One region of the Marinomonas epiphytica genome, then DNA from elsewhere that is predicted to be linked to it. Evidence: predicted binding sites of a transcription regulator. Region 1 holds the regulator's gene; each other region holds the start of a gene.
The links. Region 1 encodes sigma-54, which starts transcription at its own class of promoters, with help from an activator protein. Its sites were predicted from a motif close to TGGCACNNNNNTTGCTNT; they were not measured.

Region 1 (10,907 bases):
ATCAATCGTTAAGCAGCTATGGAAATGCCAAGCTTTATTCCACTCAAGGCATTACCAGTGCAAGTAAGATCACAGCTTTTATCAATTCCGGTGAAGTAATCATGACCAAACCGGTAAGAGGACATTATGAACCAACTCGCTAAGTTAACTCTTTTTCTAGCTTCATGTTGCCTTACTTCCCTTGCTACTGCGCTGCCAAGCGACACGGAGCAACCGTTAGAAATTCAAGCAGACGAAGCTTCGTTCAACCAAACCACAGGCGAAGCGATTTATAAGGGTAACGTTCTCATTACCCAGGGCACCATTGAAATTGAGGCTGAGTATTTAAAAATCAGCACCAATCCGCAAACCCAAAAATTTAACAAGCTTAAAGCCAAAGGCTCGCCAGCCAAGTTCAGCCAACAAATCGATGAAGCAGGCAACATGGTTATTAGCCAAGGGGATAACATTGATTATTCAACGCTAGAGGCAAAACTTGAAATCTCAGGCAATGGCTACCTAAATCGGATCGACAATAAAGTATCTGCCGATTACATACTTTACATGGTAAACAGTGGCGCTTTCCAAGCAAACAAAACGGATACTGGTCGCGTTTCTATGACCCTGCAACCCCAAGCAGCACAAGATGAGAACTAAATGGCACTATTAGAAGCAAAGAACCTCGCTAAAAGCTATAAGAAGCGCCAAGTCGTTAAAGATGTCTCTTTGGCGGTTGAGTCTGGTCAAGCCGTTGGTCTACTCGGACCGAACGGCGCAGGTAAAACCACCTGCTTTTATATGATAGTCGGCATGGTCACAAATGATGCAGGCGGAATTTTCATTGACGGCCAAGATGTTACCCATAATGCGATGCATACACGCGCCCAAAAAGGCATTGGCTATCTACCACAAGAAGCGTCAATTTTTCGAAAAATGTCTGTCGAAGACAACATTCTGGCCATTTTAGAAACCCGCAAAGACCTAAACAAACAGCAGCAACAAGCCAAACTTGAATCCCTACTAGAAGAGTTTCATGTTACCCACATTCGAAAAAACCTAGGTATGGCTCTATCAGGTGGCGAACGACGTCGAGTAGAGATTGCTCGTGCCCTCGCCATGAACCCTAAATTTGTATTGCTGGATGAACCTTTCGCTGGGGTCGACCCCATTTCCGTTGGGGATATAAAGCTGATCATCAAACACCTTCAAGAAAGTGGCATTGGTGTATTAATTACCGACCATAACGTAAGGGAAACGTTAGATATTTGTGATAAGGCGTATATTGTCGGTAACGGCCATATTATCGCTTCTGGCGACGCCGAGACGGTTATTAATAATGAGCAGGTAAAAAAGGTGTATCTTGGCGACGATTTCCGTCTATAACCCTTATCATTATTAGATAAAGAGAGTAGTATGCATATCTTGTTCCAACTTAAATTACTAAGTGTTGCTCTATGAAGCAGTCGTTACAATTAAAAATCGGTCAACAACTGACGATGACCCCTCAACTGCAGCAAGCCATTCGCTTGTTACAGTTATCCACCTTAGATTTACAGCAAGAAATCCATGAGTTTCTTGAGTCTAACCCATTGTTAGAAATCGATGATGAACTGGCAAATACTCCTGCCGAAAACAACAGTATCGAAAGCAAAACCGAGAAAAAGACCGACGAGAGAAGCACTGAAGCTGAATCCAACCCTGAGGAAGCACGACTTGAATCCGAATGGACTGACAGCATTCCAGAAGAGCTTTCGATAGACAGTAACTGGGACGACACCTACCAAAATTCAGCCTCAGTAAGTGATGTGTCAAGCTTTGAAGGGGAAAGTGACTTTGAAAGTCGCAATGCCCCAGAAGAAAATATTCAAGACCATTTAATTTGGCAGCTTAACCTAACTCACATGTCTGACCGTGACATTGAAATTGCCTACGCCATCATCGAATGTGTTAAATCTGATGGTTATTTGAGCATTTCTACGGAAGAAATTTGCGAAGCTTTAAGTGCTGAACTTGAAGAACTCGAAATTGACGAAGTCATTGCCGTTCAACATCGACTACAACGCTTTGATCCGGTTGGTGTGTGTTCAATCGATTTACGTGACTGCTTACTCGTACAATTAGAAGCGTACCGAGATCACCCTTTATACAAGAGCACACACAATTTAATAGACAATCACTTAGGCCTATTAGGTAGCCGAGATTTTGCCCAATTAACTCGCAAAACAAAGCTCAAAGAAGCGGCTCTAAAAGAAGTTGTGACGTTAATTCAACAACTCAACCCGCGCCCAGGCTCTGCGGTAGACAACTTAAACACGGATTATGTGATTCCTGATGTCAGCGTAAAAAAGATAAAAGGTACTTGGCAAGTTGAGCTCAATAATGACGCCCTTCCTCCCGTAAAAATTAATGAAACTTATTCAGCCATGGCCAACACGGCAGCGAAAAGTGAAGATGCCACCTACATTAAAAACTCACTGCAAGAAGCGAAGTGGTTCATTAAAAGCTTACAAAGTCGTAACGAAACCTTATTGAAAGTCGCCAGCTGTATCGTGAACCGACAAATTGACTTCTTCGAACTTGGCGAAGAAGCAATGAAACCCATGGTTCTTCATGATGTCGCGGAAGAAGTAGGCATGCATGAATCCACGATATCGCGAGTTACGACACAAAAGTTTATGCATACACCCAAAGGTATCTTTGAGCTGAAATACTTTTTCTCAAGCCATGTTAACACGGCTTCTGGTGGCGAGTGCTCCTCAACGGCTATTCGTGCAATGATTAAAAAGCTCGTGGCTGAAGAACCCGCACAGAAACCCTTGAGTGACAATAAATTAGCAAACACCTTGGCCGACCAAGGCATTCAAGTTGCTCGCCGAACGGTAGCGAAATATCGTGAAGCGATGAACATCCCACCCTCAAACGAACGTAAACGACTGATTTAAACGGATACTATAAAACCATGCCATTGGATACCCTACTTAAAGCTGATTTGGTTTTTGCAAAAAAAGATATTGTAAGCAAGAAACGCGCTCTCGAAAATTTAGCTTGCATCGTTGCAGACCGTTTGCATTGTGAAGAAAGTGCGGTGTACGACGCCTTACTTAGCCGAGAAAAACTGGGCAGTACCGGTATTGGCTCTGGCTTAGCTATTCCCCATTGTCGGCTAGATACTGCGAATCGCTCTGCGATTGTGGTAATGTCATTACAAGAAGCGATTGACTTTGATTCTATTGATAGAAAACCCGTTGATCTTATTTTCGCTTTAATCGCACCGCCACATGAATGTAATCATCATTTGGCAACATTAGCGCAAATAGCAGAACTTGCTCAATCACCAGAGGCATTGGACAAATTACGAGGGGCTCAGGATGATGAAGCCCTCTATATGACCTTCAAATCTCTGTTATAAAGGAAGGCCTATGCAAAAAACATCCATAACTATTATCAACAAGCTGGGACTGCACGCTCGAGCTGCTGGCAAGCTCATTGAAACCACTACACGTTTTTCTTGCGACATTACCATTGAGAAGGACGGTCGTAATGTGGATGGCAAAAGCATCATGGCAATGATGATGCTAGCGGCTAGCAAAGGAACTCAGATCACCATTAAAACTAACGGTGATGATGAAACGGAAGCGCTCGCGGCCATTGTTGCCCTCATTGAAGACAAGTTCGGGGAAGACGAGTAACCCCTATGTCTGAACAAAGCACCCTACAACATCTGCAAACCGTTACCGACTCTCTTGAGTCCGGTAAAACCATGCAGATTCGTTACCTTCTTAATGGTGCTTTACCGGCTCAAGATGTTGCTCGCCTATTGGAATCGTCTCCTCCTAAGGAACGTAAGCTTCTCTGGGAGCTTATTGATTCACAAAATGAAGGTGAAGTACTTCAGTACCTGAATGAAGATATCAGTCTTACCTTCTTAAAAGAAATGGACACAGAGCGTGTTGTTGCTGTGTCTGAGAATTTTGAAAACGATGACTTAGCCGACTTACTTCAGTATCTACCCGAAACGGTTGTAAAAGAAGTTCTTGCGTCCATGAGCGCGCAAGACAGAACTCGCGTTGAAACACTGCTTAGCTACTCAGAAGACTCCGCAGGCGGTTTGATGAATACGGACACCATTACGGTGCGCCCCAACATCACCGTTGATATTGTCTTCCGTTATTTACGCCGCCATGAAGAGCTGCCTGATATGACAGACAGCATCTTGGTAGTAAGCCGCTCCGATCGCCTGCTAGGCTCGTTACCCATTACTAAGTTATTAGTTGCAGATGCCGATACCCGAGTTCGGGATATCATGGAAACCGAAATCACTCCTTTGCACGCCAACACGCCTGTTAGTGATGTAGCCCAGCTGTTCGAAAAAATGGATTTAGTGTCCGCCCCCGTAATAGACGAAGAGAGCCAAAAGCTCTTGGGCCGTATCACCATTGATGATGTGGTCGATGTTATTCGTGATGAAGCAGAACACTCCATGCTTAGCATGGCAGGCCTTGACGACGATGAAGATACTTTCTCGCCCATCATGAAAACCACTCGCCGCCGGGCGGTATGGCTAGGGATCAATTTAATTACTGCGTTCACTGCTTCCTATGTAATTGGCCTGTTTCAAGACACCCTCGACAAAGTTGTCGCCCTCGCCATACTCATGCCCATTGTTGCCAGTATGGGTGGAATTGCCGGCTCTCAAGTATTAACTCTCGTTATTCGAGGCATCGCACTGGATCAAATCGGTCCGACAAACGCACGCTGGCTACTGAACAGAGAGCTCATTGTTGGTATGATTAATGGTATACTCTGGGCCACTGTCATTGCAGCACTTACCGCAGTGTGGTTTGATGATATTCAAATCGCCTACATTATTGCAGGTGCGATAGTAATAAATCTTTTATTTGCCGCCCTAACAGGCACTCTATTACCACTGTTACTCAAAAAACTTGGTATTGACCCCGCTCTGGCTGGCAGTGTAATTCTAACAACCGTAACCGACGTTGTAGGCTTTTTGTCCTTCTTAGGACTGGCCACTATTTTCTTAATATAGGTTCCCATGACTGATTTTGATCAATTTGATAACGAAGAAGACCTCCCGAAAAGTAAAACCCAAATCAAAAGAGAAATGGAGGCCTTACAAGTACTAGGCAAGAAATTACTGTCTCTTAGTAAAGGACAGCAAAAGAAGGTTCCTATGTCGGATACTCTGCGTGATGCCCTTGCAGAGGCCGACCGCATAAAGCAACATGAAGCCATGCGCAGACACTTACAGTACATTGGTAAAATCATGCGCACCGAAGACCACGAAGCCATTGAGCACCAGGTCGCGTTATTTGACACTACCTCTGCAGCTTACAACAAGCTTTTTCATCAACTGGAACAAACCCGTGATACCTTGATCGGTGAGAACAGCAAAGCCGCGTTGTCAGACTACTTAGCCGAACACCCTGAACTTGAAGACATTCAGCAATTGCGTCAATTGATTCGCGCCTCACAAAAAGAAGTACAAAAAGGGGCCAATACCACCAACCGCAAAAAGCTATTTCGCTTTTTAAGAGAAGCCCAAGAAAAAAAATTGGGACTTAGTGACTAAACCCCAATTCTACGATGAAGCTGGCAGGGCATTTTATCTCTCACCCTGACCACTTCATTCGTGTCTATTTTTGCTACAAAATAGCCCACGCGCTCCCCTAACCCAGCTAATTTTTCACCATAAGGCGAAAAAAGCACACTGTGACCGTAAGTTTGGCGCTTCTCATTATGCCAACCACATTGATTAACCCCTAAAAAGTAGCATTGATTCTCTATAGCCCGTGCGGCTAGGAGTGTTAACCAATGAGCTTTCCCCGTCACATAGGTAAAAGCGGCAGGCACAAGGATTAGCTGAGCCCCTGCTTGACTAAGATCGCGATAAAGCTCAGGAAAACGCAAGTCGTAGCAAATACTCAAGCCCACCTTAACACCATCAATATCAATTAGAGTGGGATGCCAATCTGCAGGCTCAATAAAGTTAGACTCTCGATAATTGGCAGTGCTGTCTTCGACATCCACATCAAACAAATGCACTTTATCGTAATGGCACTGCAATGTCCCATCAGGAGCAAACACCCAGCTACGTTGCCGTACTCTATGATCCGCCAAAGGCTCCCCCATCTCATCATAAGCGTAGGGGTGAGAGCCAACGACAATATACACATTATATTGTTTTGCCAAACTGGCCACTTGTTCCATTAGGCGTAGTTGCTCTTGTGACTCCGCCAGGGCTCGCATATCCTTTCCACTGAACAAAAACACGTTCTCCGGCAACACCAGCAAACGTGCCCCGTCATTAACTGCGGCTTGCAGTAAGCTTTCAACTTGCGCAAAATTCTTACGCCAGCACTGACCACTAGTAAGCTGTAACCCAGCAACAATTAACTTGCTCATCTATTTATCACTTCGCGCATTCGGCTGATACTGAACCTGCTTGAAAACGGGCTCATCAAAGGAGCCGTTAACTAAGTATTTAACACTGGTAATTTTGGAAATTTTATCGCCCACCAATTGGTCTGTAATGTACAACAACCCAGCTATTTGTGGAGTCGCCCATATTAAGCCGGCTAAAGGTAGTGCTCCAGAAATAGGAAAACTGGCTTCGATTTCTTGATCTAATGTTTCGCTTTCAATATTCGCACTACCCTGAACGATCACGTTTGCAGTAGGAGACGTCACCTTGATTGGCTCTTGTGTGGTGACAACGCCTTGGTTTAGTAGTAGCTTTCCAGTAAATTCATCATAAGTAAAGCCCGGCTCATAAACATCGGAAAAATCTAAGGATAAGCGGCGACTTAGAGCACCGAAATTAAAAATACCTAGCACTTTCAAAAACGCAGGCAACTCCTCCACTTGTGAAAAGTTGCCATCCAAGGCTGAAAAGTTAATCCTTCCTGACGCAGAGGATCGATCAAAATAAAATGGATGACCTTGCCAACTCAACGCTAAATTTATGTCATATTCTTCAGAAGTCACCAAAGGCTGTTTGGAGAACTTTCCGGTTAACTCGGCCAAGTCTTCCCCTTTGACCGCAACCATCAACTCAACATTTGGGCTTATTCCATCATCCTGCCAAAACAGACTGCCATCAAAGCTAGCTGTTTCCAGTCGAGTTGATAATGGGTCTATCCTCAGACGGTCACCTAGATTAGTAATCTGCATTTGCCAATCCCCTAATGGGCGGTGATCCAAATACAACTCATCAATCGAGAAGCCCATAGTCGGAATTTGATTAGCATGCAAAATCGGGGTGCTTTTCTCTTCTTCTGTCGGTTCAGCAGGATCGCTTTCCCAACTTAGGAAACCAAAGTGTAAATGAGGTGCACCTGCTTTTTGCGAGAGCTCTAGATTAATTTCATCTGAGTTCACCTGCAACGAGCCCTGCTTAGACGGATAGACCAACTTGGCGTTATGCAAGGTATTTTGTTCATTGATTTTGAAATTATCGACAATGAGCTCTGCCTGCGACAACCATTCCGGAATATCAAAAAGTGATGCCGTTTCATCACTGTCGGACTGATTTACCTCTTCAATAAAGTAATTGATGACCTCAAACCAAGGGTCAAAGTCTACTTCAGACACTTCCCCCTTAAACACTAAACCTTTTGGTATCGTCGAACTTAGCGGTTGATCCTTATTAAAAAAGTATTCTCCGCCTATTAACTCACTGTCTCTAATAAGGAAACGACTCCGCACTAACTGCCCATAAACTTCATCTATAACCAAGTCGTCATCGTGCTGTCGAAAGGTTAATACTAATTGCCTTGCTTCTTGACTTGGCTTGCCAACCGGACTTGGCATGCCAATATCACCACCCACAAGATCACTTTTTAAAGTTAAATCCAGCTGCCCTTGTTGTGCCTGGTTAATTGCTAATTCCCCCTGATAATCAACAACACCATTAAATCTATCCAATAATGCATGAGGGACGGGAGTCAAGGACCAGCCAGCAACTTCTTGCAGCCCCACAGAACCTTGTAAATGACCTGTAATAATCAGCGCTTTATCATTTTCAGCAACACTAGAACTCAGTTCTAATACGGATCTGCCGCCCAGTCCATCTACCTCAAAAACACTGTCATAAACACCTTGATCTGTCTGATAATATAGCTGCCCTTTGACCACACTTAGGTTTAAATCTAGATCATTCATACGCAAGGGGTTATTGTTTAAATGGATCTCTAGATCCACAGAAGGATCACCTTGGTCAAAAGGCACAGCAACATTAAATTGCCCCTTAACAGGTTGCCTTAACTCCCAATCTGAGAAAGGTTGCAAAATATCCTCTGCTAACGGCGTGTCATTTAAAAAAGCCAATACCTTTTGAGCTTCTTTATCAACACTCCCTTTAACAATCAGCCGATCCGCCTGACCATCCACAATAGGCACTTGAACCAAGACGTCAGTCGTCGAGAAATCAGCAAAGTCCACTGACTCAACGAACACCGATACCCCTTCTTGAGCGAGATTAAATGTTCCTTTTACATTGGTTGCTTGTGGCCAATTTTCATCAAAACGAATATCAGTATCTGCCAATTTCATTTGTAGCCGAACAATCGGTTGAGCACCATCAACAAGCTCAGTGTTGATCATGAAATCCGCTTGCTCTACCACACCTTCGCCATTAAAAGCTTCGTCTACCCATTGCCTTAATTCTTCCCCCAACGCATTCGGAGGAACAAAAGTAAGCCTATCTTCCGCACTTAATTGGTCGGCGTGCAAATCTAGGGCAAACCAATCTGCCCCCCAGTCACGCACCTCTAAGCGAAAGCCACCCTGTATCAGAGCACCGTTACGGGTAACCGATAAGTCTTCACCAGTTATTAAAAAGTGGTCCATTAAGTTTTGCCACTTCACATACCCAGATAAATCATCCGTTTGCCAAACGGAATCGTATACAGTGTCAAACGACAGAGCACTGTCATGACCCGTAAAGTCAATGTAACCGCCACTCTGTGTTAGTGAAAAAACGCCATTAATACCCGTGGCTTTAGGTATGCCAGAATAACCTTGCACCGAAGCATCATTGAGATTACTTAAGTAATGAAAAGCAATTTCTTGTTCATCTTGCCAGATTTTCAGGGCCGCATTTCTCGCTAACCCCGTTGGCTGCAGACCTGACAAGATCTGACTAACCTGCCATTCTGGGTTAAGAAAGTGGCGAGCGAACTCGTTCGTAGCAGCTAAATCCATTTGATCAAAGCGTACATTCGTGCTTTCTGTGGTCCCTGACCATTGCACGACTAGGTTGCTATCAACAGTGTTTTCATTACCTAAGCTCGATAATGCAAGGCTCTGTACATCGACCCTTAAACTCGGCTGTAATAAATTTGCCTCTAATTTAACCCTAGGCTCAAGCTCATACTCCGCTTCACCAAAGGAGAGTGCAAAGTTGGTATTCTCTAGCTGTAATGAGATGCTTTCACCTACAGCCATATTCAGCCATAACTCACCAGCAAGGGCGATTTTTGAAAGATCAGGAAATTGTTCAAAGAATGGCAAACTGTTGGGCAATTCAATGGCGGGCAAGGACACATTGGCGGTTAAATCATAATCGTGAAAAAGACTCAACGGCTTAGAGATGCTTGCATTCAGCTTAATGGGCGAGACAGCACCATCAACAAACCAAGAACTGGTTAATAACGACTCTGCTTGCTGTTTTACTATGTAAGTCCCTGGGCTTATCAAGCTATGTGAACCGAGTAGCTCACTGTCAATGGACACCTTGGTATCCAAAACGGAGAAGTTTTGCTGGGAGGCAAGATAATCTAAAATCCGTTCCACCCCGACACTGGTATTCTTCGAGGCATCCACTTGCGCACCGGCCAATCGCCAATTACCAGATGTTTCTTGTAACGCGATATTAGGGTGAATAAACCGAATATAGGCAAATTTTGGTGTTAGGGTTAATAGGGATTTAACCGTATCTAAGCGCACCCGCAACTCATCAATTAATACCGCAGGCTGCCCAGCAACAGTAAGACGGATACCTGCAACGGACACTGTTGGGTCTATTCCTTCAAGCTGCCCGTCGATCTGATCGAGAGTAACAGGATAGCCCATTATCTGGCTTAAATTACTCTCAATTTGGGGACGATAATAGTCGAGATACGGTAAGGTATACTTTACACTGATGGTAAATATAGTAAGCACGAGCGAAAACACTACCGCTAACCAAAACAGTAGCACGATGCCTTTACGTATTAGCACCTTTAGCATTCACCCACACTCCTAACTATCTTAATACTACATCGTATTGGTCTTGCGTATACACAGCTTCCACTTGGAAGCGGATGGTTTTTCCTATGAAGGCTTCCAACTCGGCCACAGAGACGCTCTCTTCATCTAGAAAGCGCTCAACCACCGCAGGAGCAGCAAGCACAGTATAAGTCTGAGAATTATACGCCCTATCTGCGCGTAGAATTTCACGAAACACCTCATAACATACGGTCTCAGGTGTTTTAACCAAACCACCTCCGCGACATGATCGACATGGTTCACACAAAGTTTGTCCAAGACTTTCACGGGTGCGTTTGCGAGTCATCTCCACTAACCCCAACTCGGACACTCCGGTGATCTTTGTTTTAGCATGATCAGAGTCCAGCACTTTCTCAAGCATGCGCAATACTTGTCGCTTGTGCTCTTCGTCTTCCATGTCTATAAAATCAATAATGATAATGCCGCCAAGATTTCTTAACCGCAATTGTCGCCCAATTGAGGTTGCGGCCTCAAGATTGGTTTTGTAAATGGTTTCTTCTAAATTGCGGCTACCAACAAACGCTCCTGTATTTACATCAATCGTCGTCATCGATTCAGTTTGTTCAACCAATAAATAACCACCTGACTTAAGTTGAACCTTGCGCTCCAGCGCTTTATGGATTTCATCCTCTACGCTGTAT
Region 2 (10,907 bases), on a different contig from region 1:
TTTATGTTAAAGCTTTTTGAAAAATGGGTTAGCGCTTTTCCACCATTAGACACTCGCCCCATCCCTAACTCCTTGTTCGCATTCTGCCGACATTACACTCGAGGCGTAGAGTTGCCTCTTCTTATGATGTCTTTACTGACCGCCAGTATCGCCATACTAGAAGTGACCTTGTTTAGCTTTATGGGGCAGTTGGTTGACTGGCTAGTAAATAAAGACCCAAACACCTTTTTCGCAGAAGAAAGTAGCCGCTTAATTTGGATGTCGGTTATGTTATTAGTGGTGTTGCCAGTGTTGTCCTTTTTGCACTCTGCCGTGCTTCACCAGACCTTACTGGGGAACTTTCCCATGCGCATTCGCTGGTGGGCGCATCATACCTTGCTGCGTCAAAGTATGACGTTCTTCCAAGATGAATTTGCCGGAAGAGTGGCCACGAAAGTCATGCAAACGTCGCTGGCTGTTCGTGAAACAGTCATGAAACTGCTGGATGTGTTGGTGTACATCGGAGTCTATTTTGTTTCTATGTTGGTGTTAATTGCAAACGCAGACTATCGACTCATGCTGCCGCTATTAGGTTGGTTAGTTTGTTATGTAATGTTGCAAATTTACTTCGTGCCTAAGCTAAAGCGCATTTCGACCGAACAAGCCGATGCTCGCTCTTTAATGACCGGACGAGTCGTAGACAGCTACAGCAATATTTCTACTGTTAAACTGTTTTCTCACAACCAAAGGGAAGCAGATTATGCCCAAGAGGGTATGGCGGGCTTTTTGAAAACGGTTTATAAACAAATGCGCTTGGTGACTTGGCTAAATGTAGGCGTTCAGTCTTGTAATTACCTGGTGACCTTTGTGATTGCGGCCCTGTCTATTTGGTTATGGGCTGATAGTGTTATCAGCATCGGTGCCATTGCCATTGCCGTCAGTTTGGCTCTACGACTTAATGGCATGTCCCAATGGATTATGTGGGAAGTCAGTTCTTTATTTGAAAACATTGGCATGGTGGCAGATGGCATGCACACCTTATCTAAGCCGGTGGCGATTGAAGATAAAGAAAACGCTCAGCAGCTTGAAGTAAAGCAGGGTGCGATTGAATATCAAGATGTGTATTTCCACTACGGAAAAGAAGATCAAAAAATCATTGAAGCATTAAGTTTGGCTGTGAAGGCCGGTGAGAAGGTTGGCTTGGTAGGGCGTTCAGGAGCCGGTAAGTCTACCATTGTGAACTTGTTAATGCGTTTTCATGATGTTGAAGCGGGTAAAATTTTGGTAGACGGTCAAGCAATTAACCAGGTGACGCAAAACTCCTTGCGAGCCAATATTGGTATGGTGACCCAAGACACTTCTTTATTGCATCGAACCGTTAGAGAGAACTTGCTCTATGGTCGACCAGAGGCCACAGAAGAAGAAATGATCGCAGCGACCAAGCAAGCAGAAGCCCATGACTTTATTTTGACCCTCACTGATCCTTATGGAAACACTGGCTACGACGCTATGGTAGGTGAGCGTGGAATTAAGCTGTCTGGCGGTCAGCGCCAGCGAATAGCGATCGCACGAGTTTTGCTTAAAGACGCGCCTTTATTGATATTAGATGAAGCGACCTCGGCCCTCGATTCAGAAGTAGAGGCGGCAATTCAAGAAAGCCTTTACAAGCTTATGGAAGGCAAAACGGTGATCGCAATTGCGCACCGCTTGTCGACCATTGCTGCTATGGATCGTCTGGTAGTGCTAGACCAAGGTCGTATTGTAGAGCAAGGTAGCCATGACGAGCTGGTTCAGCAGGGCGGGATTTACGCTACCTTATGGGCTCATCAAACTGGCGGTTTCCTAGCGGAAGACATTGAAACACCTTGATGGCAAATAAAAAGTTAAGGAGTGAACTATGACGTACGTGCTGTTGTGTTTGGCTGTGTTGGCTGAGGTGATTGCGACAACGGCATTAAAGTCCTCTGATTCCTTCACCAAAATAGTGCCAGTGACTATTTTAGTTGTAGGGTATGGGGTGTCATTCTATCTGTTAAGCATCGTGATGAAAACGCTACCAACAGGCATTACCTATGCAATTTGGTCTGGTTTGGGAGTGGTGTTTATTTCGGTCATTGCCTTTGTTTACCACAATGAAAAGCTGGATTGGCCTGCCATAATTGGATTGTTTTTTATTATATTGGGGGTGGCGGTCATTAACGTGTTTTCTAAGTCCGTTAGTCACTAGGGTTAGTCACTAAGAAGCCACTCGGCTGGGGTATTAACTCAGCCGAGTGGCGTCCAATTAGGCATGAGTTTGTTTAAGTCTTCCGCGCTTGTTTGATAACCAAATAAATTGATACGGCAACAAGGTCACTTTTGCTAAATGGTCGTCGTATACCTGCTCAGTGATCAGGTCTACCCAGTTGTCCGTAGCGATTAAATTAAGTTCTGACAAGTTAAAGCTCACGGGTTGATCCGTTATGTTGTACACCGCAAACAGGCTTTGGCGGCGATCAAGGCTCTGACGCCAGAAAGAAAATAAGCCGTCTCCCATGTGCAATATATATTGCGTAGCATTTGGATGAAATGCTGGTTGCGCTCTGCGTATCTTGGTGAGGCGAGTGACGTTTTCAAACACCTGCTTATGGTGAGTTGGTGTATTGAGAACATGGTCTAGGTCTTCCATGTCCCAAATGTGTCGGTTAATAGAGCGAAATTGACCGGTATTATCAACGCGTTCTAAATCGTTTTCCGTGCCAAATAAGCTATGAATATAGAAAGCGGGTACCCCTTCAAGAGCCATCATTACTCCGGCAGCACATAAAAAGCGAGCCAGTTGCCACTGGTCAGGGCCGGCCTGAACCGTGCCCGCTAGGGCATTCCATAAGCTGATATTGATCTCATAAGGTTTTGCCTCCCCTTGAGGAGTGGTGCGCGAGCTTAGTTTACCGCCAAACCTTTGCATTGTGCTAATGAGGGTTTGTAGCTCCCAATCGGTTAATAGCCCTTCGGTAGGGCGCAAACCGACTCCATCATGAGAAGCAATAAAATTAAGATAGGTTGTCCCTTGCTGAGCTGGTGGCATGCTCATTAGCCATTGTTTTAAATGTTGGCAGTTACCCGTAATTAGGCTGTTAATTAGCAAAGGGGGAAGGGAAAAGTTATAAATTAAGTGTGCTTCATTGGCGTTACCAAAATAGGTGAGGTTTTCCTGGTTAGGAATATTGGTTTCGGTGATGATGACTGACTCAGGTGCATAATGTTCTATCATGAGTCTGAGTAAACGAATCATTTCGTGAGTTTGCGGTAGGTTGATGCAGTTTGTGCCTGGAATTTTCCACAAAAAGGCCACGGCATCTAATCGAAACCAGCGAATGCCTTTTTCTAAATAGAGTCGAATAATTTTCAAAAACTCTAATAACACTTGTGGGTTTTCAAAGTTTAAATCTACCTGATCGTGGCTAAAGGTACACCATACGTGCTTCTCGCCATTTTTAGTTTGTACTTCTCGTAGTAAAGGGGATGTTCTTGGTCTCACCACCGCAGATAAGTCACTATTCGGGTCACCTTCGTAGAAATAGCTCGCCCCTGGTTCCACGCCTGCTTTGTAATTTTCAAACCACATACTGCGGCTTGAACAATGATTAATGACCAAGTCTCCCATGACTTTGACTTCCTTGGTGAGCTCGGTGACATGGTCCCAGTTGCCACAAGACGGGTTGACCGTAGTGTAGTCCATAACACTGAAACCATCGTCTGAGCTGTAAGGAAAGAAGGGCAGTAGGTGAACGGCAGAAATGCTTTCAGCCAGTTTGTTTTTAACAAACTTGGTTAAGGTTTCTAGTGGTGCTTCTTCTCCAGATCGCAAGGTGTCTGCATAGGTGATTAGCATGATGTCAGACTGGTCCCAGATATTTCTGTGGGGGCGAGGAGACTCGGTGGCAGGGCTAAGGTTAAAGGTCTCTAGGCAGGATTTCGCAAGGGCCGTTGCGTCTAACTTGGGATATAGGGTTTGCAAATGGCCAATTAAGCGTTGAGTGAGTTGTGACTGTTCTGTATTTTCCATATAGGCCTGCCTAGTGTGTTAAATGAATGAAGTTAAGCCGGGGAGCCGGCTTAATGAGTAACCGTATGATGATTGTTAGTTATTTCGGTCCATATTCCGCCATGTCTTGTTCGACCGCTTTAGCGAGCTGTTCCATCACACCAGGGAAGGCACTTTGGACACGGTTCCAGCTTGGTATAAAAGGCGCTTCCATTGGCTTTTCAAGGTATTGATTACCTGCCTTCATAATGTTGCCAGCAAATAACTCCACCGCTTGCTCTTCTGAATGGACATCCAGTTTTAAACCGTTTATTTCCGCATCGTTGCGATACACTTCGATAAAATCTAAAGCCACACGGTAATAGGTCGCTTTGATGGTTCTAAAGGTTTCTTGGTTAAAAATAATTCCATTAGTGGCCAATTTTCTAAAAATAGCTTTAGTGATATCGATAGACATTTTAGAGAGACCACCGTCGTCATTATCGGCCGACAAATCTTGGTGCTTGTGGTCATAAACATCGGCAATGTCTACTTGGCAAAGTCGGTTAGTAGAGTAGTTTCGGTGCATTTCACTCAGTACGCCAATTTCCAGCCCCCAATCGCTTGGAATGCGAATGTCTGTCATCACATCGCGACGGAAGGAAAACTCACCAGCAAGTGGGTAGTGATAGCTGTCTAGGTAGTCCAAGAAATCCAAGTTACCAAACACTTTCTTCAAGGACTTTAATAATGGCGTGACCAGCAGTCGACTCACGCGACCGTTCATTTTGCCATTGGCAGTACGTGCGTAATAGCCTTTGGCAAATTCATAGTTAAAGTTGGGGTTGGCGACAGGGTAAATTAACCGTGCAAGTAGTTCTCTATCATAGGTGACAATGTCACAGTCATGCATGGCAATAGACTCGGCTTCACCTGCTGCTAAATTGTAGCCCATGCAGAACCAAACATTACGGCCTTTGCCTGGGTTGGTAGGGGATAAGTGCTCTCCTTTAAGTACGCCGTCTATTTCTCTCAAGCGTGGACCGTCATTCCAAAGCACTCGGTGCTTTTGTGGTAAAACGCTAAAAAACTCCAAGGCGTGACGATATTGTTCTTCAGTGGCTCTGTCTAATCCTATGATGATTTCAGATAAGTAAGGAACCTGTTGTAAATGCTTAATGATGTTGGGCATGGCATCGGTTTCTAGCTCAGAATACAGGCAGGGCAGAATCAATGACATTGGCCGCGTTTTAGCGAAGGCGCAAAGCTCTTTTTCCATGTCCTCTAAGGGGCGTTGAGCCAGATTGTGGAAAGTAGTAATAATGCCGTTCTGATGAAAATCACCCATAATTTGAGTCCTTTATTATCTTAATTTTACGAATCTATGTTGTTGGTCTTTAAACGTGTCAGTACTTCGAATACCGCGTCACACCAGCCAGCAGGGCCTTCCTGCTGACTGACTTGTGCATCGTGTCGATTAGGGATTTTAGGTGGTGGATGGGAAGGAGAACGGATGATCACAGGTAGATCAGATATTTCTAACATACCAATGTCGTTCTCTCCGTCACCCAATGCCATGGTAGTGACCAATGTTTTGTTGTGTGATGAATACCATTCAGACAGCCAAAGCATGGCGTTGGCTTTATCACACTGGGCCCCCATGAGGTGGGCAAAGCGCCCGCCTTTTTGTACATGAATGCCCAGTTCTTTGGCGTCAGCTTTCAATTGAGTAAGGGCTTCATCGGTGTCTTGCCAATAAAGAGGCTCAGTGAATTCACGCTGTAGTGCAAGTTCTGCCGAATTTGAATCTAGGCCTGTCAGTTGGATTAACTTTGCAGGAGTCATATCGCTAAAAGCGAGAAATTGATAAGTGTCTTGTAGTCTGTCTTTTAAGGTGATCAGGTCATCACGATTTGGACCAAAGCTTTTTACCCAATAATCGCCCTGTTCGATAAGTGGTTCTAATGGGGGCAGTCCAAGGGATTTGGGTATGTATACTGCAGAGCCATTTTCCACAATAAAAGGGTCTTGGTGGTTAAGAGATACGCGAAGGGCCTGAAGCTCGGCGTACGTTTTGCTGGTATTTAGAATACAGGGGAATTGATGCTTCTTTAACGCCTCTAGGGCTTTGATAGCCGGTTCAAAGCTATAAGTGTGATGATCAAGTAATGTGCCATCGAGATCTGTGAAGACTAGCAATTTGCTCATAAGTTACCAAAAATGATTGCCTAATGATAAATGATTAACTTGCAAATCTGGTGCCAGTAAGTGAAAGTGTCCGCTTCTTTTGTTGTTTGGAACACATTTTTATGCCGGTTCAAGGCCCCCGCTTAATGGTTATGGTTGCTTTTGCGTTAATCGCATTTGCAGCAAATTCAGTGCTTTGTCGATTGGCCTTAGCGGAAGGTTTGATTGACCCTGTTAGTTTTACATCAATACGTCTGTTTAGTGGGGCGCTCACTCTAGTTTTGTTAGTGCTTTTTCAATTAAGTAATCAGAAGCGACAGGTTTTGAGCCTGATTTGGCACAAAGGCAGTTGGAAAGGTGCGGTGGCATTGTTTGTCTATGCGCTAGGTTTTTCTTATGCCTACGTTTCGCTAGCAACTGGGCTTGGCGCTTTAGTTTTGTTTGGAGCGGTGCAACTGACCTTAATTGTTCTAGCGGTGTATGTTGGTCAAAAGCTGAGTTCGATAGAATGGTTAGGGCTGATTATCGCCTTTGCGAGTTTTGTATATTTGGTGTCTCCAAGCATGGAAGGAAAGGGCTCTCTACTCGCTGTGTTTTTGATGATGATGGCCGGGATAGCTTGGGGTGCTTATACCTGGTTTGGTAAAGGCGTGCAGGACCCTCTCATGATGACGGCAGCGCATTTTATAAGGACAATGCCATTCCTATTACTGCTGCTAGTGGTGACATTCTCTAGCCTTCAAATCAGCGCTTTAGGAGTGCTCTGGGCAGTATTGTCTGGGGCTATCATGTCAGGGCTTGGTTACGCCCTTTGGTATGCGGTTTTGCCTAGCATAAGTACCTCAAGTTCCGCTGTGTTACAGCTTTTAGTACCTGTCATTGCTACAGTCGGTGGGCAGGTATTTGCAGGTGAAAGTGTCACCATGCACTTAATTATTGCAAGTGTTGGGGTCTTAGGAGGGGTATTGATGGTGATATTAGGGAAAAAGAAACTCTAGAGCGCCCCTATTTGGTGCAATAGTGTAGTGATGCACAGTGTTGGTAAGCGATTAGGGTGCCACTGTGAGGCACCCTGCCTGCTGATGATTTACTCTTTACTCGTTTACCAAGGCTGCATAAGCTGTCATGAAGGCGTTTTCCTGAAACGCTTTGAGTCCTGACTCTTTAAAGCTAATGGGTAAGGGAGAGTCTTTAATGTTCTCCTTTGCCTGCTTGCTACTCAGTAAATGAACTTCTTGCTGGTCAATTAATTGGATTGCCGCTTCAATTTTGAACCCAATAGCACTGCCAGCGAACTTTCCTTTGGTTGGGCGCTCTCGAATAACGACTTGCTCAACTTGATAATCTTCAAATAGCTTTTTGAGTGTCGACTGAAAGCGCAGTAGTTGTTGGCTGCTACTTTCTTTGCCAAGGGTGTGACGGACCTGTCTGCAGTCGATAATTTGAAACAGCCCATCTTGTTTATCGAGTAAGCATAAAATGGCTTCGTTACTCTTGATGTCTACACCACATGTGATCATCTTAATTACCTTACAATTGTATGACTCGTGATTATCGCATACTGCCTTGTTTTGCATAGAGTAAATAATACTACTGTGAAAACACTGACCAGTAGAACAAAAAGGTGATTTGTTCGAATTCCAGATGAATCCACTGTTTACTTTATATTGACTTTATTTTGTTAATAGATATTGCAACAATGCAGGATAATATTTTATTAAAAATGAATTTTCGATATTTTATTCTGCTTATCTAAATAAGTAGAAGCTTTATTCAGTTGTACAAGGTTAGCAAAATGGATACCTCTACCCCCCAAAACATTCCTTGCCCAGTCGTTAAAACATTGGACGAAATTTTACCTCAAGAACCTTTATTAATGATGGGAGCAGGGCCTGTTCCAATTCCTGAGCGTGTTGCGAAAGCGAACTCGGTGGTGATCAATCATTTAGGTGGCGCCATGGCGCAAGTTATTGATCAAGTGAAAACAATGGCGCGATACGTTTTTCAAACACGTTCTGAGTGGGTTTTAGGTGTGGCAGGCCCGGCCTCAGCAGCAATGGAAATGGCGGTAGCGAATTTATTACAGCCCGGCGAGAAAATTCTCTGTATTAATAATGGCTTTTTTAGTCACCGCATGGCTCAAATGGCAGAGCGCGTTGGGGCTGAAGTGGCTCAATTACATGTGGCTACTCATGAAGCTGCAGACCCTGAACGGGTGAAGCGCGCTATCGAAGATAACCGACCAAAAGTGGTTACTCTCGTGCAAGGTGAAACGTCTAACACGGTCTTTAATCACTCTTTAGAAGAAATTACTAAAATAGCCAAGTCTTACGGCTGTATTGTGGTCGTGGATGCCGTGTGTACCTTAAGCACCATGCCGTTAAAGATGGATGACTGGCAAGTAGATGTGGTTATCACTGGTGGCCAAAAAGGGCTTTCATCGATTCCTGGTGTTTCTTTATTGGTTTTTTCGGATCAGGCTTGGCAAGCAATTAAAGACCGTTCAGTACCAACGGCTCAGTGGTGTTTTGATGTCCGTTTAGCTGAAAATTTTTGGCATAACGATGGCTATCATTATACCGCCCCTGTTTCTGGCATCATGGCGTTGCACGAGGCTTTGAAACTAGTATGTGATGAAACTCTGGAAGTGAGGTTTGCTCGTCATCTACGTTGTTCTAAAGCCTTGCAGACAGGGGTTGAGGCAATGGGGTTATCCTTGTTTATTCCACCCTCTGCAAGACTTAATTCTGTGGTTGGCATTGATATTCCTGATGGTTTGAGTTCGAAGCAGATTTGTCGGCATATTTCAGAGATCTATCGAGTAGAAATTGCTGGATCATTTGGCCAGCCTATTGTCAGGATAGGCCAAATGGGAGAGCAATGTCGAGAGCATAACCTGTTTAGAACCTTGCATGCCCTGGGCAGTACTATGCGCGACTTAGGAGTGAAAGTGGATCAGCCAAATGGAATGGCGGCAATGGAAGCTTACTTGCAAGCTGCTCCAAGCCGCCAAAATAAAGTGGCTTAGATTTCGACTTTATTATTTGTTATATGCGGAGTTTTCTTTGTGGGCATTAAGCTGGCAAATAACGCTCCGCAAGTGATAAATACGCAAGCCAATAATTGCCCTCCGGTTAAACTAGCCTCAGTGAATAGTGCAAGCCATGCCGTAGAAAGGGCGGGCGCGGTATAAGACAGCACGCCAAGCAAAGATAGATTGCCTCGTTTCACCCCCCAGTCCCAGCAGAAAAAGGCAATGCCAACAGGGCCTAGACCCAATCCTAAAATAGCGAACCAGCTACACATTGAAACGTCTAGATACGTTTCTTCTAATAAAAGATGCGTAGCTCCTGCCAATAGAGCAGTAATCAAGCAATACCAAAGCACGGCGCTTGATGGAACGGCCTGAAAGCGACGATTGAGAACAGAGTAGCTTGACCAAATAATGGCGCAGGCAAAAGCGGCGCCGTACCCAGTCCAATCATAGAGCGTGCCATCTAGTTGCGCATTTCCATTCGTTTTATCACTTAGCATGATGCCTGTGCCAATAAAGGCAACCACGGCACCGATTAAGTGAGGCCATTGCAATTTTTCACCCGTCGTCAAGCCTGCTAATAAGACGATGAGTAAGGGCCATAGGTAGGCGATTAAACCGGCTTCAACAGCGGGCGCATGTTGAAAGGCGTAAAAATAAAAAAAGTGATAAAGGAAAAAAGCTCCCCCGCAAAAAAGCATGGAGAACAGTGGAGTTTGCTCCCAAGACGCTCTAAGCTCTCCTTTAAGCCAGTAGACTATAAAGAACAGCACACTTGCTACCGAAAACGTTAAACATAACAAAAGAAGGGGGGGCACCAAGCCTGCTCTGGTAGTAAACAATGCTAGTACACTCCAAAGAAAAATTGCTATAGAGCCTATGGCTGTTGCAGATGAACGGTTCATTAACAGGTCCTTTTTTTAATTATCTGAATCGGCTCATATTACGCTATTTGAATGTGCGCAAGTGGTGTAAAAGCGCGGAATGATATGTCAAAAATCGCTATGAATGAACATTCGCTTACAATTATTTTGTTTGTGACAGGCGATTGACAGGATGATGACAGTTTGGGTTGATATGGTCGTAAGCATCAAATCACAATACTAACGGTTAAGTGCTTTGAGAATGAAAAACAAAAATAATAATCAGGAGATCATAATGCTTAAATCTTTATCTTTGAAATCCGCTCTAGTATCTGGCGCAGCAGTTCTAGCCTTAGCTGGACAAGCTCATGCATTTGAACCTGCACGAAGTGCTGAGTGTATCGCCCCGGCTAACCCTGGCGGTGGTTGGGACTTTACTTGTCGTAGTGTGGGTAAGGTGCTAGTTGATTTAGATTATATTAAAGGTAATGTTAAGACGGTTAATATGCCGGGTGCAGGTGGTGGTGTTGCCTTCGCTCACACGGTTAGTAAACGTGAAAAAGACGCTAATCTCATTGTTGCAGCTAGTACTGCTACAACGACTCGCCTTGCTCAAGGCCAATTCCCAGGAATGAATGCAAGTCAAGTTAAGTGGGTCGGCACATTGGGAGCCGATTACGGTGTTATTGCGGTTAGCAAAGACTCTAAATACGCAACGTTAAATGATTTAATGGCGGCTCTTCGTGATGATCCTACTTCTGTTAAATTTGCTGGTGGTAGTGGTTCTGGTGGTTGGGATCACCTTAAAGTGCTTATCGCTGCGAAAAACTCTCAAGTA
Region 3 (10,907 bases), on a different contig from region 1:
CAACAGCTTGAAGAAGCCTTGGCAGCTGCCGAGTTACAAATACCCGACCAAGACGAACCTTTCTCAACCTTAAGGGGAAAGTTGGTTAGACCTTTACAAAAAGTCAGCGCCCTACCAAATATTGGTCAGGTGAATCTAGGTGGTGTCACCCTTAAGGCTAAAGAGGGGGAAGCGGTAAAAGCGATTTATCAAGGTCGCGTCGTCTTCTCAGACTGGATGCGAGGTTTTGGCTTTCTACTGATTCTTGATCATGGCGAAGGTTATATGTCCTTGTACGGCTATAATCAGAGTTTATTAAAAGAAGTGGGTGAGTGGGTGAGCGCTAACGAGACGGTAGCCACCGCAGGCAGTTCAGGAGGTCGACCAGATCCAGGGCTGTTTTTTGCGATCCGCCATAATGGCACACCATTAAAACCCCTTTCTTGGGTCAGAACTTGATATACTAACTTAATACTTTTTCACGCATAGGAAGGAACGGCTGTAAAATGAACATCATGACTCGTATTCTTGCTTCGCTCGCTCTTTTCTTGAGTTCGTCTTTGGTGTTGGCCGCAGAGGACAAACCTTCCTCTTTTCCTGTTAGCAAAATTCAGTCATTCGTTGAAGCTTTTGAAACCATTCGAGAAGGCTACGTAGAAGTTTTGTCGGACGATGAAATCCTTCAAAAAGCGTTAAAAGGTATGGTTACCACGTTAGACCCTCATTCTGAATATTTCACCAAAGCTGAACTAGTAGAGTTCAACGAGCTTACGTCTGGAAAATACGCCGGCATAGGGGTTGAGGTAGAACTGCGCGACAACCGCTTAATTATCGTCGCGCCTATTGATGGATCTGCAGCGTCAGAAGCGGGCATTTTACCCGGTGATGTGGTGGTCCGTGTTGATAAGACTCTAATCACGGATTTAGGAATGCAAGATATCGTGAATCTGATGCGCGGTGAAGTAGGCTCAAAAGTGCACCTCGACATTGAACGAGGAGATGAAATTATTGGTTTTGATTTGGAACGCCGTCTTATTGAAGACGACAGTGTCACTGCTGAGTGGCTGGCGCCTAATGTGGCATATATTCGAATTAGTCAGTTTCAAAGCGACAGCAGTGACGAAATGCGTACTGCTATTAAGGATCTGCAAGACGAACAGGAAATAAAGAGTCTAGTTTTAGATTTAAGAAACAACCCAGGTGGTGTACTTCAAAGTGCCGTTGGGGTTGTTGATAGCTTTTTAAATAGTGGCTTGATTGTCTATACCGATGGTCGCCATGAAATTTCAAAAAATCAATTTGCTGCTTCTTCTAGTACGACGTTACTAGCAACTGTGCCTCTTGTCGTACTGGTTAATGAAGGGTCAGCCTCGGCCTCTGAAATTGTGGCTGGCGCATTACAAGACCAAAACAGAGCGATCATTTTGGGCGTTGAAACCTTTGGTAAAGGGTCTGTGCAAACCATAGTGCCTTTATCTAATGGGGATGCCGTAAAACTGACTACGGCGTTATATTACACGCCAGAAGGGCGCTCTATTCAAGCTCAAGGTATCGTGCCAGACTTAATTGTTCCTCAGGCCAAACTTAGTTTTGATAACGATCGCTTTTTCGTTAAGGAATCTGAGTTAAAGGGGCACCTTGGTAATGGGACGGGAGGCAAAGAGCACACCAGTGCAGATGTTAGCACCAGTCTAAATGAGCTTGCCTTAGAAGACTTTCAACTCTATCAAGCATTGCTGATTTTAAACTCTCAACCTAAGTTGCATTAAACCCCGTGATTTCTATTTTGTCTTACATACGTTCGTATGTTCCCGTACTGAGAGCAAAGCAATACACCTTAAAAATTACAGCCTTTGCTTTGCTCATACAACTAATTACCCCAACCGCTTTAATGGCTGAGCAAACACAGCCAGTTATGCTGCTAGGACCACTAATCGCTGAGTCTAATGAACAAGATGCTCCAAAGCTGAATGAGTTAGGCCCTCTGGTTGATTGGACTGAATTTCTGCCGGGGCCGGCTTCGACACCGGCCCAACCAAAGAGTCAGCCGGGTATTCCCTATGTCTTATCTGACGACGATCCCCAAGAAGATAAAGTCGTTAAACCAGATACAGAGCAAGTGGAGCAAACAAAGCTTGTTGAAGTGGAAGTAAAAGAGGAATCTATAGATAAAGCCAAAATTGTCATATTAATCGATGACCTAGGCTATAACCGTAAAGGTATGGAAGGGGCTCTCGCACTTCCAAACGAAGTGGCATTAGCTATTTTACCAAGTACGCCGTTTGCTCAGAAAACGGCACTCACTTCAAAAGAACAAGGGCGCTTAATTATTTTGCATGCCCCAATGGAAACAGAGCACAAGTTTAAGCTTGGACCAGGTGGCTTGTATGCCGATATGACAGAGCAGGAATTGAAAGAAACCTTGCTAAGAGACATTGAAAGTCTACCGGATATTCAAGGCGTGAATAATCATATGGGTAGCTTGCTGACAGCTCAACCAGATGCAATGCAATGGGTTATGGAAACCCTTAAGCCCAGGTCACTCTTCTTTATTGACAGCTTAACAAGCCCTCACAGCGTGGCAGAACAAACAGCGAAAGAAATGGGGCTAAAAACTGCCAAGCGCGATGTCTTCTTAGACAATTTTCGGACGGAAAAAGCCATTGATAAACAGTTTTCACGGCTCGTTAAACTGGCCCACAAACAGGGCATTGCATTAGCGATTGGGCATCCTTACCCAGAAACCATGACGTACCTGAAAAAGCGCCTCGCTCAGCTAGAAAGCGACCACGTCGAATTAGTGCCCTTAACTGCCATCCTCAAATAACCCCGGTTTAATCAAAAAATTGCATGTTGATGCGCAGGTCATGGTTCGCGAAGCGAATCTGACGCCGAGGGCGAAGCCCTCGTATAACACCAATGGATTTGGTTCAATTATGGGCGCTTCGCACCCAACAGCGCATTACGATTTGGTGGTGCATTACAAATTGATGGGGCATTGTCGTTAATCGAAAAATTGCATGTTGATGCGTAGGTCACGGTTCGCGAAGCGAATCTGACGCCGAGGGCGCAGCCCTCGTATAGCACCAATGGATTTGGTTCAATTATGGGCGCTTCGCACCCAACGGCGCCCTACGATTTGGCGGTGCATTACAAATTGATGGGGCATTGTAGTTAATCGAAAAGTTGCATGTTGATGCGTAGGTCACGGTTCGCGAAGCGAATCTGACGCCGAGGGCGAAGCCCTCGTATAACACCAATGGATTTGGTTCAATTATGGGCGCTTCGCACCCAACGGCGCATTACGGCCTTCGGCCTAACGGCGCCCTACGATTGACGGCGCATTTTTTTAATCGAAAAATTGCATGTTAATGCGTAGGTCACGGTTCGCGAAGCGAATCTGACGCCGAGGGCGAAGCCCTCGTATGACACCAATGGATTTGATGTCGCCATCGTTTAACACCAATGTAATTTGGTTCAATCATTGGCGCTTCGCACCCAACGGCGCCCTACGATTTGGCGGTGCATTACAAATTGATGGGGCATTGTAGTTAATCGAAAAGTTGCATGTTGATGCGTAGGTCACGGTTCGCGAAGCGAATCTGACGCCGAGGGCGCAGCCCTCGTATAACATCAATGGATTTGATGTCGCCATCGTTTAACACCAATGTAATTTGGTTCAATCATTGGCGCTTCGCACCCAACGGCGCATTACGGCCTTCGGCCTAACAGCGCCCTACAATTGACGGCGCATTTTTTTAATCGAAAAATTGCATGTTGATGCGTAGGTCACGGTTCGCGAAGCAAATCTGACGCCGAGGGCGAAGCCCTCGTATAACACCAATGGATTTGATGTCGCCATCGTTTAACACCAATGTAATTTGGTTCAATCATTGGCGCTTCGCACCCAACGGCGCATTACGGCCTTCGGCCTAACAGCGCCCTACAATTGACGGCGCATTTTTTTAATCGAAAACTTGCATGTTAATGCGTAGGTCATGGTTCGCGAAGCGAATCTGACGCCGAGGGCGCAGCCCTCGTATAACATCAATGGATTTGGTTCAATTATGGGCGCTTCGCACCCAACGGCGCATTACGGCCTGCGGCCTAACGGCGCCCTACGATTGACGGCGCATTACGGTTAACGGAATACTTTGCCGGTGATCAGGTCTTGTACCTGGGAAGGTTGCGCTGCTTGCCCTAACGGTGCGTCATAAATGGCGTCTATTTTATCGCCGAAATAGGCTTGCACTTCTTCTGGGGTCATGGCGGGTTCAAGTCCTGCAGGGTTGGCTGATGTGGAAACCAAGACACCACCAAACGCGGCACATAATGCCTGTACAGGCTGGTGTTTGGATAGCCGAATGGCAACACTTTTATGCTCTCCTCTTACCCAGCTAGGCGTGATACTCGTATCGGGCACCACCCATGAGGTAGGGCGATCGGTTGGGCTGATTAAGCGTTCCGCTTCATCATGATCAAGCACTTGGGTCCAAGGGGCAAGGTGGTCTTTATGACCCCCAATAAGAATTAAACCTTTGGCTTCAGGGCGCGATTTAATCTCTAGAATACGTCTTACTGCTTTGGCATTAAAAGGGTCGCAGCCTAACCCCCAAACGGCCTCAGTTGGGTAGGCAATGACCGCGCCTTGAGCTAATAATTGGGCTAGTTCGTTCTCGTTTTGGATTCGTTTCATAGAAGGTATTATTCATGCAGAAACTGGTTGAGAGTGTTTACTCAACCAGTACGTGGAGATATTGAAAAGCTGTAAAATATTAAGAAATTGCGTCGATTTTCTGTTTAATTTCGCTGATCTTGCTCGTCATTACTTTTTCTAAGTGATCAAGCTCTTTGATCAAGTCTTCTTTCGTGACCTTGGCTTCTTCCTGTTTACCAACGATCTGGCTCAGTTCTTCCATTGCTCTAAGAACGATCAAAGAAGGCTCTTGCACTTGGCGATAAGTCTGTTGGCCACCGTCAGCTAATACGGTTTTTGTCGAACGGCCAAATTTGAATTTTTTACTCTTAGGAAGTAAAGAACCTTTCTCTCGACGGTAATAGACTTTAAGAACATCGTGTCCTCCTTCGTAACGAAGGGTGAATTTTTCAATGTCTTGTATACTGGTAATGCCCATAGATTCGAGAGTTGGATACATAGTGAGTTCCCTATAGATATGTTTGAATAGCTTTTATTAGTAGGGGATAGTATCGCTAAAAGCAAGTGTTTGGGCAAAAAATCCCCACAGAATATCGATTTAAATCAATTTGATATCCTGTGGGTGTGGCTTACTCTTCGTCTTGATCGGAATGATCAATGTTAAGCTCTTTAATTTTTCGCGTCAGAGTGTTCCGTCCCCAACCTAGTAGCAAAGAGGCATCTCGACGACGGCCACCAGTATGGGCAAGGGCGGTTTCAATCATAATTCGCTCAAATTTAGGCACAGCTTGTTCCAGAATGCCTTTTTGTCCCGAGGCCAAGCTGCTATCAACCCAATTTTTAAGGGCTTCTTCCCAAGAATTAAATGGCATTTCGCTGGTGGTAGCAGACAAGAGTTCTGGGGGTAAATCTTCAACCAACACTTCGCGGCCGGATGCCATAACAATCAACCATCGGCAGGTGTTCTCTAATTGACGAACGTTACCCGGCCAATCCAGTTGAGTAAGATACTGCTCAGTCTCTTTAGTTAGAACCTTAGGTTCAACGGCAAGTTCTTCAGCCGCTCGGCTCAAGAAATGACGGGCCAGCTTCGGAATATCCTCGCGTCTTTCTGCCAATTTAGGTAAGTGAATGCGAATCACATTTAGGCGATGAAATAAATCTTCACGGAACGACCCTTTTTCAACCAGACCTTCTAAATCTTGGTGTGTGGCAGCAATAATACGAACATCGACTTTTACCGGAATGTGTCCACCTACACGATAGAATTCACCATCGGCTAATACGCGCAGTAATCGAGTTTGGGTTTCAGCCGGCATATCGCCGATTTCATCGAGGAAGAGGGTGCCGCCATTCGCCTGCTCAAAGCGGCCTCGACGTAAGGTATTTGCCCCCGTAAAAGCCCCTTTTTCATGACCAAATAATTCTGACTCAATTAAATCATGAGGAATCGCTGCCATATTGAGGGCAATGAAAGGGTTGCTAGCGCGAGGGCTGTGAGTATGCAAAGCTTGTGCGACCAACTCCTTACCAGTACCAGACTCACCGTTAATAAGAACCGTGATATTAGAGTTCGCTAAGCGACCAATAGCACGAAACACCTCTTGCATGGCAGGCGCTTCACCAATGATTTCTTTATTAACTTCTGGCTCAATAGGAATCTCTTCTGCGCTTGGCTTAGCATTCTTATGGTGCAACATGGCACGTTTTACTAAGCTGACGGCTTCTTCTACATCGAACGGTTTTGGCAAGTATTCAAATGCCCCGCCTTGGTATGATGCCACAGCACTTTCTAAGTCGGAGTGTGCCGTCATTACAATGACGGGTAGATAAGGGAAGTCCTGTTGCAGCTTACTTAACAGGGTTAAACCGTCCATGCCTGGCATGCGAATGTCACTAATAATCGCGCTGGGTTGCTCTTTTGCTAACATGCTGACCAGGTTTTCGGCAGAGTCAAAAAGTTTACATTGAATGCCTTCTTGCTCTAGTGTTTTTTCTAAAACCCAGCGAATAGAACGATCATCGTCCACTATCCATACAGTTTCATCGTTTGTCATAAAGTGTTCTCCTTCGCTGGCGAGCTTTCAATCGGTATTAATATGTTAAATTCGGTGTGTCTTTCATCACTGCTACACTCAATAATGCCGTGGTGTTGATGGATAATTGATTGAGCGATAGACAGTCCTAATCCCGTGCCGTCAGCACGACCACTGACCATGGGGTAAAATAGAGTTTTCAAAATGTTAGGGGGAATGCCGGGGCCGTTGTCTATTACACTGACCTTGACCACCAAACGGTGGCGATTCGCGCCAATAGTGAATTGTCTTAACGTTCTTGTGACTAAACGAATCTCTTTATAGTCATTTGGGTATTCAGACAGTAGCGCCTGCATCGCATTGCGGGTCACATTTAACATGGCTTGTATAAGCTGGTCTTCATCACCCAGAATGTCAGGAATACTGGGATCATAGTCGCGGATTAGTTCAATTTTATTATCTGATTCCACCAAGATTAACTGACGCACGCGTTCAATAATGCGGTGAATGTTGAGGTGCTTATTCTTGGGGATTTGCCTTGGACCCAATAAACGATCCACAAGATCACGCAGGCGGTCTGATTCTTCAATAATCACTTGAGTGTAGTCTTTTAGCGCTTCATCACTAAAGGCACGGCTAATGAGTTGGGCCGCGCCGCGAATGCCCCCAAGCGGATTCTTTATCTCGTGAGCTAAACCACGCACTAATTCTTTGCTTGTTTGATGGTTGCTGATTAGCTCCCCTTCCTGAGAAATGCGCTTCATGCGATCTCTAGGGTAAAACTCAATAATCAAGTTTTCTGCTTGGTTAGAAGTACCAAGTACAGGTGTGACCGTGTAATCACAAAACAGCTTTTTGTCATTCACTCGGCCGATTTCTGCGTCACGTTTAGTAAAAGGGTAGCCCGACTCAAGCGCAGCGCGCATAGTGGCTATGCTCTCTTCATCTTCCTGAAAAGCCGCATCAAGATATTGGCCGTATAGGCGTCTGCGACTGACAGCCAGCAACACTTCTGCGGCAGGGTTCAAATATTCAATTTCAAGCCGCTGGTTAAGCTGCACAATGGCAGTAGATAAATGGTCTATTAGTAAATTATGCACGGTTAGCCTCACTATCGATCTTTTGTGTTTGCAAAAAACGAACCAACATTGGGCAATTTTTTATGTCTATTTTTATAGGGATTGCCCGTTGAGCGAGGAATCTAATGCACCAATTGTGTGCATTTTAGCCCAGAGTGTTTTTTTAGGGCAAAAAAAAGCCCCGAATCAGTTCGGGGCTTTGAGTAGAGATTAAACCTTAAACACTGTAGTAAAGGTCGAATTCAACTGGGTGAGTTGTCATGTTAACACGCTCAACTTCTTCAGATTTAAGAGCGATGTAAGCATCGATCATTTCATCTGTGAATACGCCACCTTCAGTTAGGAAAGCACGGCCTTCGTCTAGGCTCTTAAGAGCTTCGTCTAGGCTAGAAGCAACAGTTGGGATAGCCAACGCTTCTTCAGCAGGTAGGTCGTAAAGGTCTTTGTCTGCAGCATCGCCAGGGTGAATCTTGTTTTTGATACCGTCAAGGCCAGCCATCAACATAGCTGCGAAAGCTAGGTATGGGTTAGCGGTTGGATCAGGGAAACGAGCTTCAATACGCTTACCTTTAGGGCTAGCAACGTATGGGATACGGATAGAAGCAGAACGGTTACGAGCAGAGTAAGCAAGCATTACAGGTGCTTCGAAACCAGGAACAAGACGCTTGTATGAGTTAGTAGAAGCGTTTGTGAAAGCGTTTAGTGCTTTCGCATGCTTGATGATACCGCCAATGTAGTAAAGGGCAGTTTCAGATAGTCCAGCGTACTGGTCGCCAGAGAACTGGTTAACACCGTCTTTCCAGAAAGATTGGTGAACGTGCATACCAGAACCGTTGTCACCAACAATTGGTTTAGGCATGAAAGTCGCTGTTTTGCCGTAAGCGTGAGCAACGTTGTGTACACAGTACTTCATTACTTGTACTTCGTCGGCTTTTTTCACCAAAGTGTTGAACTTAACACCGATCTCGTTTTGACCTGCAGTCGCAACCTCGTGGTGATGAACTTCGATTTCTTGGCCCATTGCTTCAATAGCGTTACACATAGCGCCACGAAGGTCATGGTGAGAATCAACTGGTGGTACAGGGAAGTAACCGCCTTTAACGCGAGGACGGTGGCCCATGTTACCGCCTTCGATTGTTTTGTTAGAAGACCAAGCTGCTTCTTCAGCGTTGATCTCAACAGCACAACCAGACATGTCCGCTTTCCATTTTACGTCGTCGAAAATGAAGAACTCAGGCTCAGGACCGAAGAAAGCCGTGTCACCTAGTCCAGTAGACTTAAGGTACTCTTCAGCGCGCAATGCAACAGAGCGTGGGTCGCGGTCGTAGCCTTGCATAGTAGCTGGCTCGATGATGTTACAACGAACAATAACAGTCGCTTCTTCAGTGAAAGGGTCCATTAGAGCTGTGTCAGCCTGTGGCATCATGATCATGTCTGATTCGTTAATGCCTTTCCAACCAGCAATAGAAGAGCCGTCGAACATTTGACCCGTTTCGAAGAATTCCTCGTCTACAGAAGAAGCAGGAATAGTAACGTGCTGTTCTTTACCTTTGAAATCGGTAAAACGAAGGTCTACCCAGCGAGCTTCGTGTTCAGCAATCAACTCAAGAGTCAAGTTTGACATAATTGTTCTCCATTTAAGGTATGCAAAAATACTTTTTGTAATTAACAGCGCGCTTCATGTTGATGCGCAGTTTGGATTTTATATAGCATTTCTTGTGCCAGAATTTTGTGCAGATATAAAAAACTATATAAATCATAAACATATACATGGTTGGTTTTGATTAATGCTATTTATCAATGCACCAGAGTAAAACAACAAACTAAAAACGATCCTTTTTGGTGCGTTATTTTGTCTTGCGCTTAATTGTGGTGCAAAAATAAGGCATTTCGACTTTGCTGACTTTTCTTTATACTCTCGCCATCCTAATCTACGTGGTCATCAGCTAATCTCACTATGAAATTCATTGTTAAGTTCTTTTCCGAAATCACCATTAAAAGCCGTCCTGTTCGCAAAGCATTTGTTAAGCAGCTTCGTCAAAACATACGCCTGGTTTTGCGTAAACTTGATGACGAGGTAGTCGTAACAGGTAATTGGGACTTTATCGAAGTCTACTCGGACCGAGAAGAAATAAGAGAGAGCTTCACAGAAGCATTGTCTTGCATTGCCGGTATTGCGCACTTTCAATATGTACGTGAATTTCCATTTGTCAGTCTCGACGATATAGTAGACGAAGCCGTTACCTCTTACGGTACGGATATTAAAGACGCCATTTTTGCGGTTCGTGTGAAACGAGTGGGGCAGCATGATTTTTCCTCAGTGGAAGCAGAGCGCTACATTGGAGGTTGTTTAAAAGCCCGCTGTGAAGCCAAAGCTGTGCGCCTTAAGGACCCTGAAGTCTTAGTGCCTATCGACATTCGTGACGACCGAGTATGGATGATTGAGCAACGCATAGAAGGGTTGGGTGGCTACCCTATTGGTTCCCAAGACTCAGTGCTGTCCTTGATCTCAGGAGGTTATGACTCCACGGTCAGTTCTTACCTAACAATGAGTCGGGGTTTAAAAACTCACTTCTGCTTCTTTAATTTAGGTGGGGATGCTCATGAGATCGGCGTGAAGCAGGTGTCGAACTTTATTTGGGAAAAATACGGCTCTGCGCTGAACGTAAAGTTTATCACCATACCTTTTGAAGCCGTTGTGGGTGAGATACTGACTAAGGTAGACAATTCTGAAATGGGCGTGGTGCTTAAGCGCATGATGCTCAGAGCCGCCAGCGAAGTCATGGAAGGGGTGGGAGCAAAAGCGCTCGTTACCGGAGAAAGTGTGGCGCAAGTGTCTAGCCAAACTCTGATCAACTTAAAGGTTATCGACCAGGTAACAGACGAATTGGTTATTCGTCCGTTAATCACCATGAACAAACAAGACATCATAGACACTGCCGTTAATATTGGCACCGCGCCTTTTGCAGCCAGTATGCCTGAGTTTTGTGGAGTGATTTCGGTTAAGCCGACCACACGAGCAAAAATGCACCGCATAGAGAAACAAGAAGCAAACTTCGATTTTGCCGTATTGGAAAAAGCCGTAACAGAAGCACAAGTGGTCTCTATTCAGAACGTAATGGACGATGTGGACAAACAGTACCAAGGCGAAGTGCC

Region 2: the regulator sigma-54 is predicted to act here: its motif matches at 6,232-6,249, upstream of ACYVGZ_RS03150 (HAD-IIB family hydrolase).
Region 3: the regulator sigma-54 is predicted to act here: its motif matches at 9,458-9,475, upstream of glnA (glutamate--ammonia ligase).

Annotation. Positions count from the first base shown of each region.
Region 1 covers NZ_BAAGVX010000002.1:196,186-207,092, forward strand. Annotated here, with positions in the region: gene lptC (LPS export ABC transporter periplasmic protein LptC) at 1-143, shown strand, start outside; gene lptA (lipopolysaccharide transport periplasmic protein LptA) at 127-636, shown strand; gene lptB (LPS export ABC transporter ATP-binding protein) at 637-1,362, shown strand; gene ACYVGZ_RS01455 (RNA polymerase factor sigma-54) at 1,434-2,921, shown strand; gene ACYVGZ_RS01460 (PTS sugar transporter subunit IIA) at 2,939-3,388, shown strand; gene ACYVGZ_RS01465 (HPr family phosphocarrier protein) at 3,399-3,668, shown strand; gene mgtE (magnesium transporter) at 3,674-5,026, shown strand; gene yjgA (ribosome biogenesis factor YjgA) at 5,033-5,569, shown strand; gene ACYVGZ_RS01480 (carbon-nitrogen hydrolase family protein) at 5,566-6,402, opposite strand; gene ACYVGZ_RS01485 (YhdP family phospholipid transporter) at 6,403-10,227, opposite strand; gene rng (ribonuclease G) at 10,244-10,907, opposite strand, start outside.
Region 2 covers NZ_BAAGVX010000006.1:52,643-63,549, forward strand. Annotated here, with positions in the region: gene ACYVGZ_RS03130 (ABC transporter ATP-binding protein) at 4-1,848, shown strand; gene ACYVGZ_RS03135 (DMT family transporter) at 1,877-2,206, shown strand; gene ACYVGZ_RS03140 (alpha-amylase family glycosyl hydrolase) at 2,264-4,027, opposite strand; gene ACYVGZ_RS03145 (glycosyltransferase family protein) at 4,107-5,333, opposite strand; gene ACYVGZ_RS03150 (HAD-IIB family hydrolase) at 5,360-6,193, opposite strand; gene ACYVGZ_RS03155 (DMT family transporter) at 6,295-7,170, shown strand; gene ACYVGZ_RS03160 (DUF3010 family protein) at 7,267-7,692, opposite strand; gene ACYVGZ_RS03165 (pyridoxal-phosphate-dependent aminotransferase family protein) at 7,968-9,200, shown strand; gene yddG (aromatic amino acid exporter YddG) at 9,197-10,111, opposite strand; gene ACYVGZ_RS03175 (Bug family tripartite tricarboxylate transporter substrate binding protein) at 10,365-10,907, shown strand, end outside.
Region 3 covers NZ_BAAGVX010000038.1:396,205-407,111, forward strand. Annotated here, with positions in the region: gene ACYVGZ_RS14345 (murein hydrolase activator EnvC family protein) at 1-438, shown strand, start outside; gene ACYVGZ_RS14350 (S41 family peptidase) at 486-1,748, shown strand; gene ACYVGZ_RS14355 (divergent polysaccharide deacetylase family protein) at 1,766-2,806, shown strand; gene ACYVGZ_RS14360 (L-threonylcarbamoyladenylate synthase) at 4,121-4,675, opposite strand; gene ACYVGZ_RS14365 (DUF3461 family protein) at 4,755-5,135, opposite strand; gene ntrC (nitrogen regulation protein NR(I)) at 5,266-6,693, opposite strand; gene glnL (nitrogen regulation protein NR(II)) at 6,690-7,772, opposite strand; gene glnA (glutamate--ammonia ligase) at 7,969-9,375, opposite strand; gene thiI (tRNA uracil 4-sulfurtransferase ThiI) at 9,709-10,907, shown strand, end outside.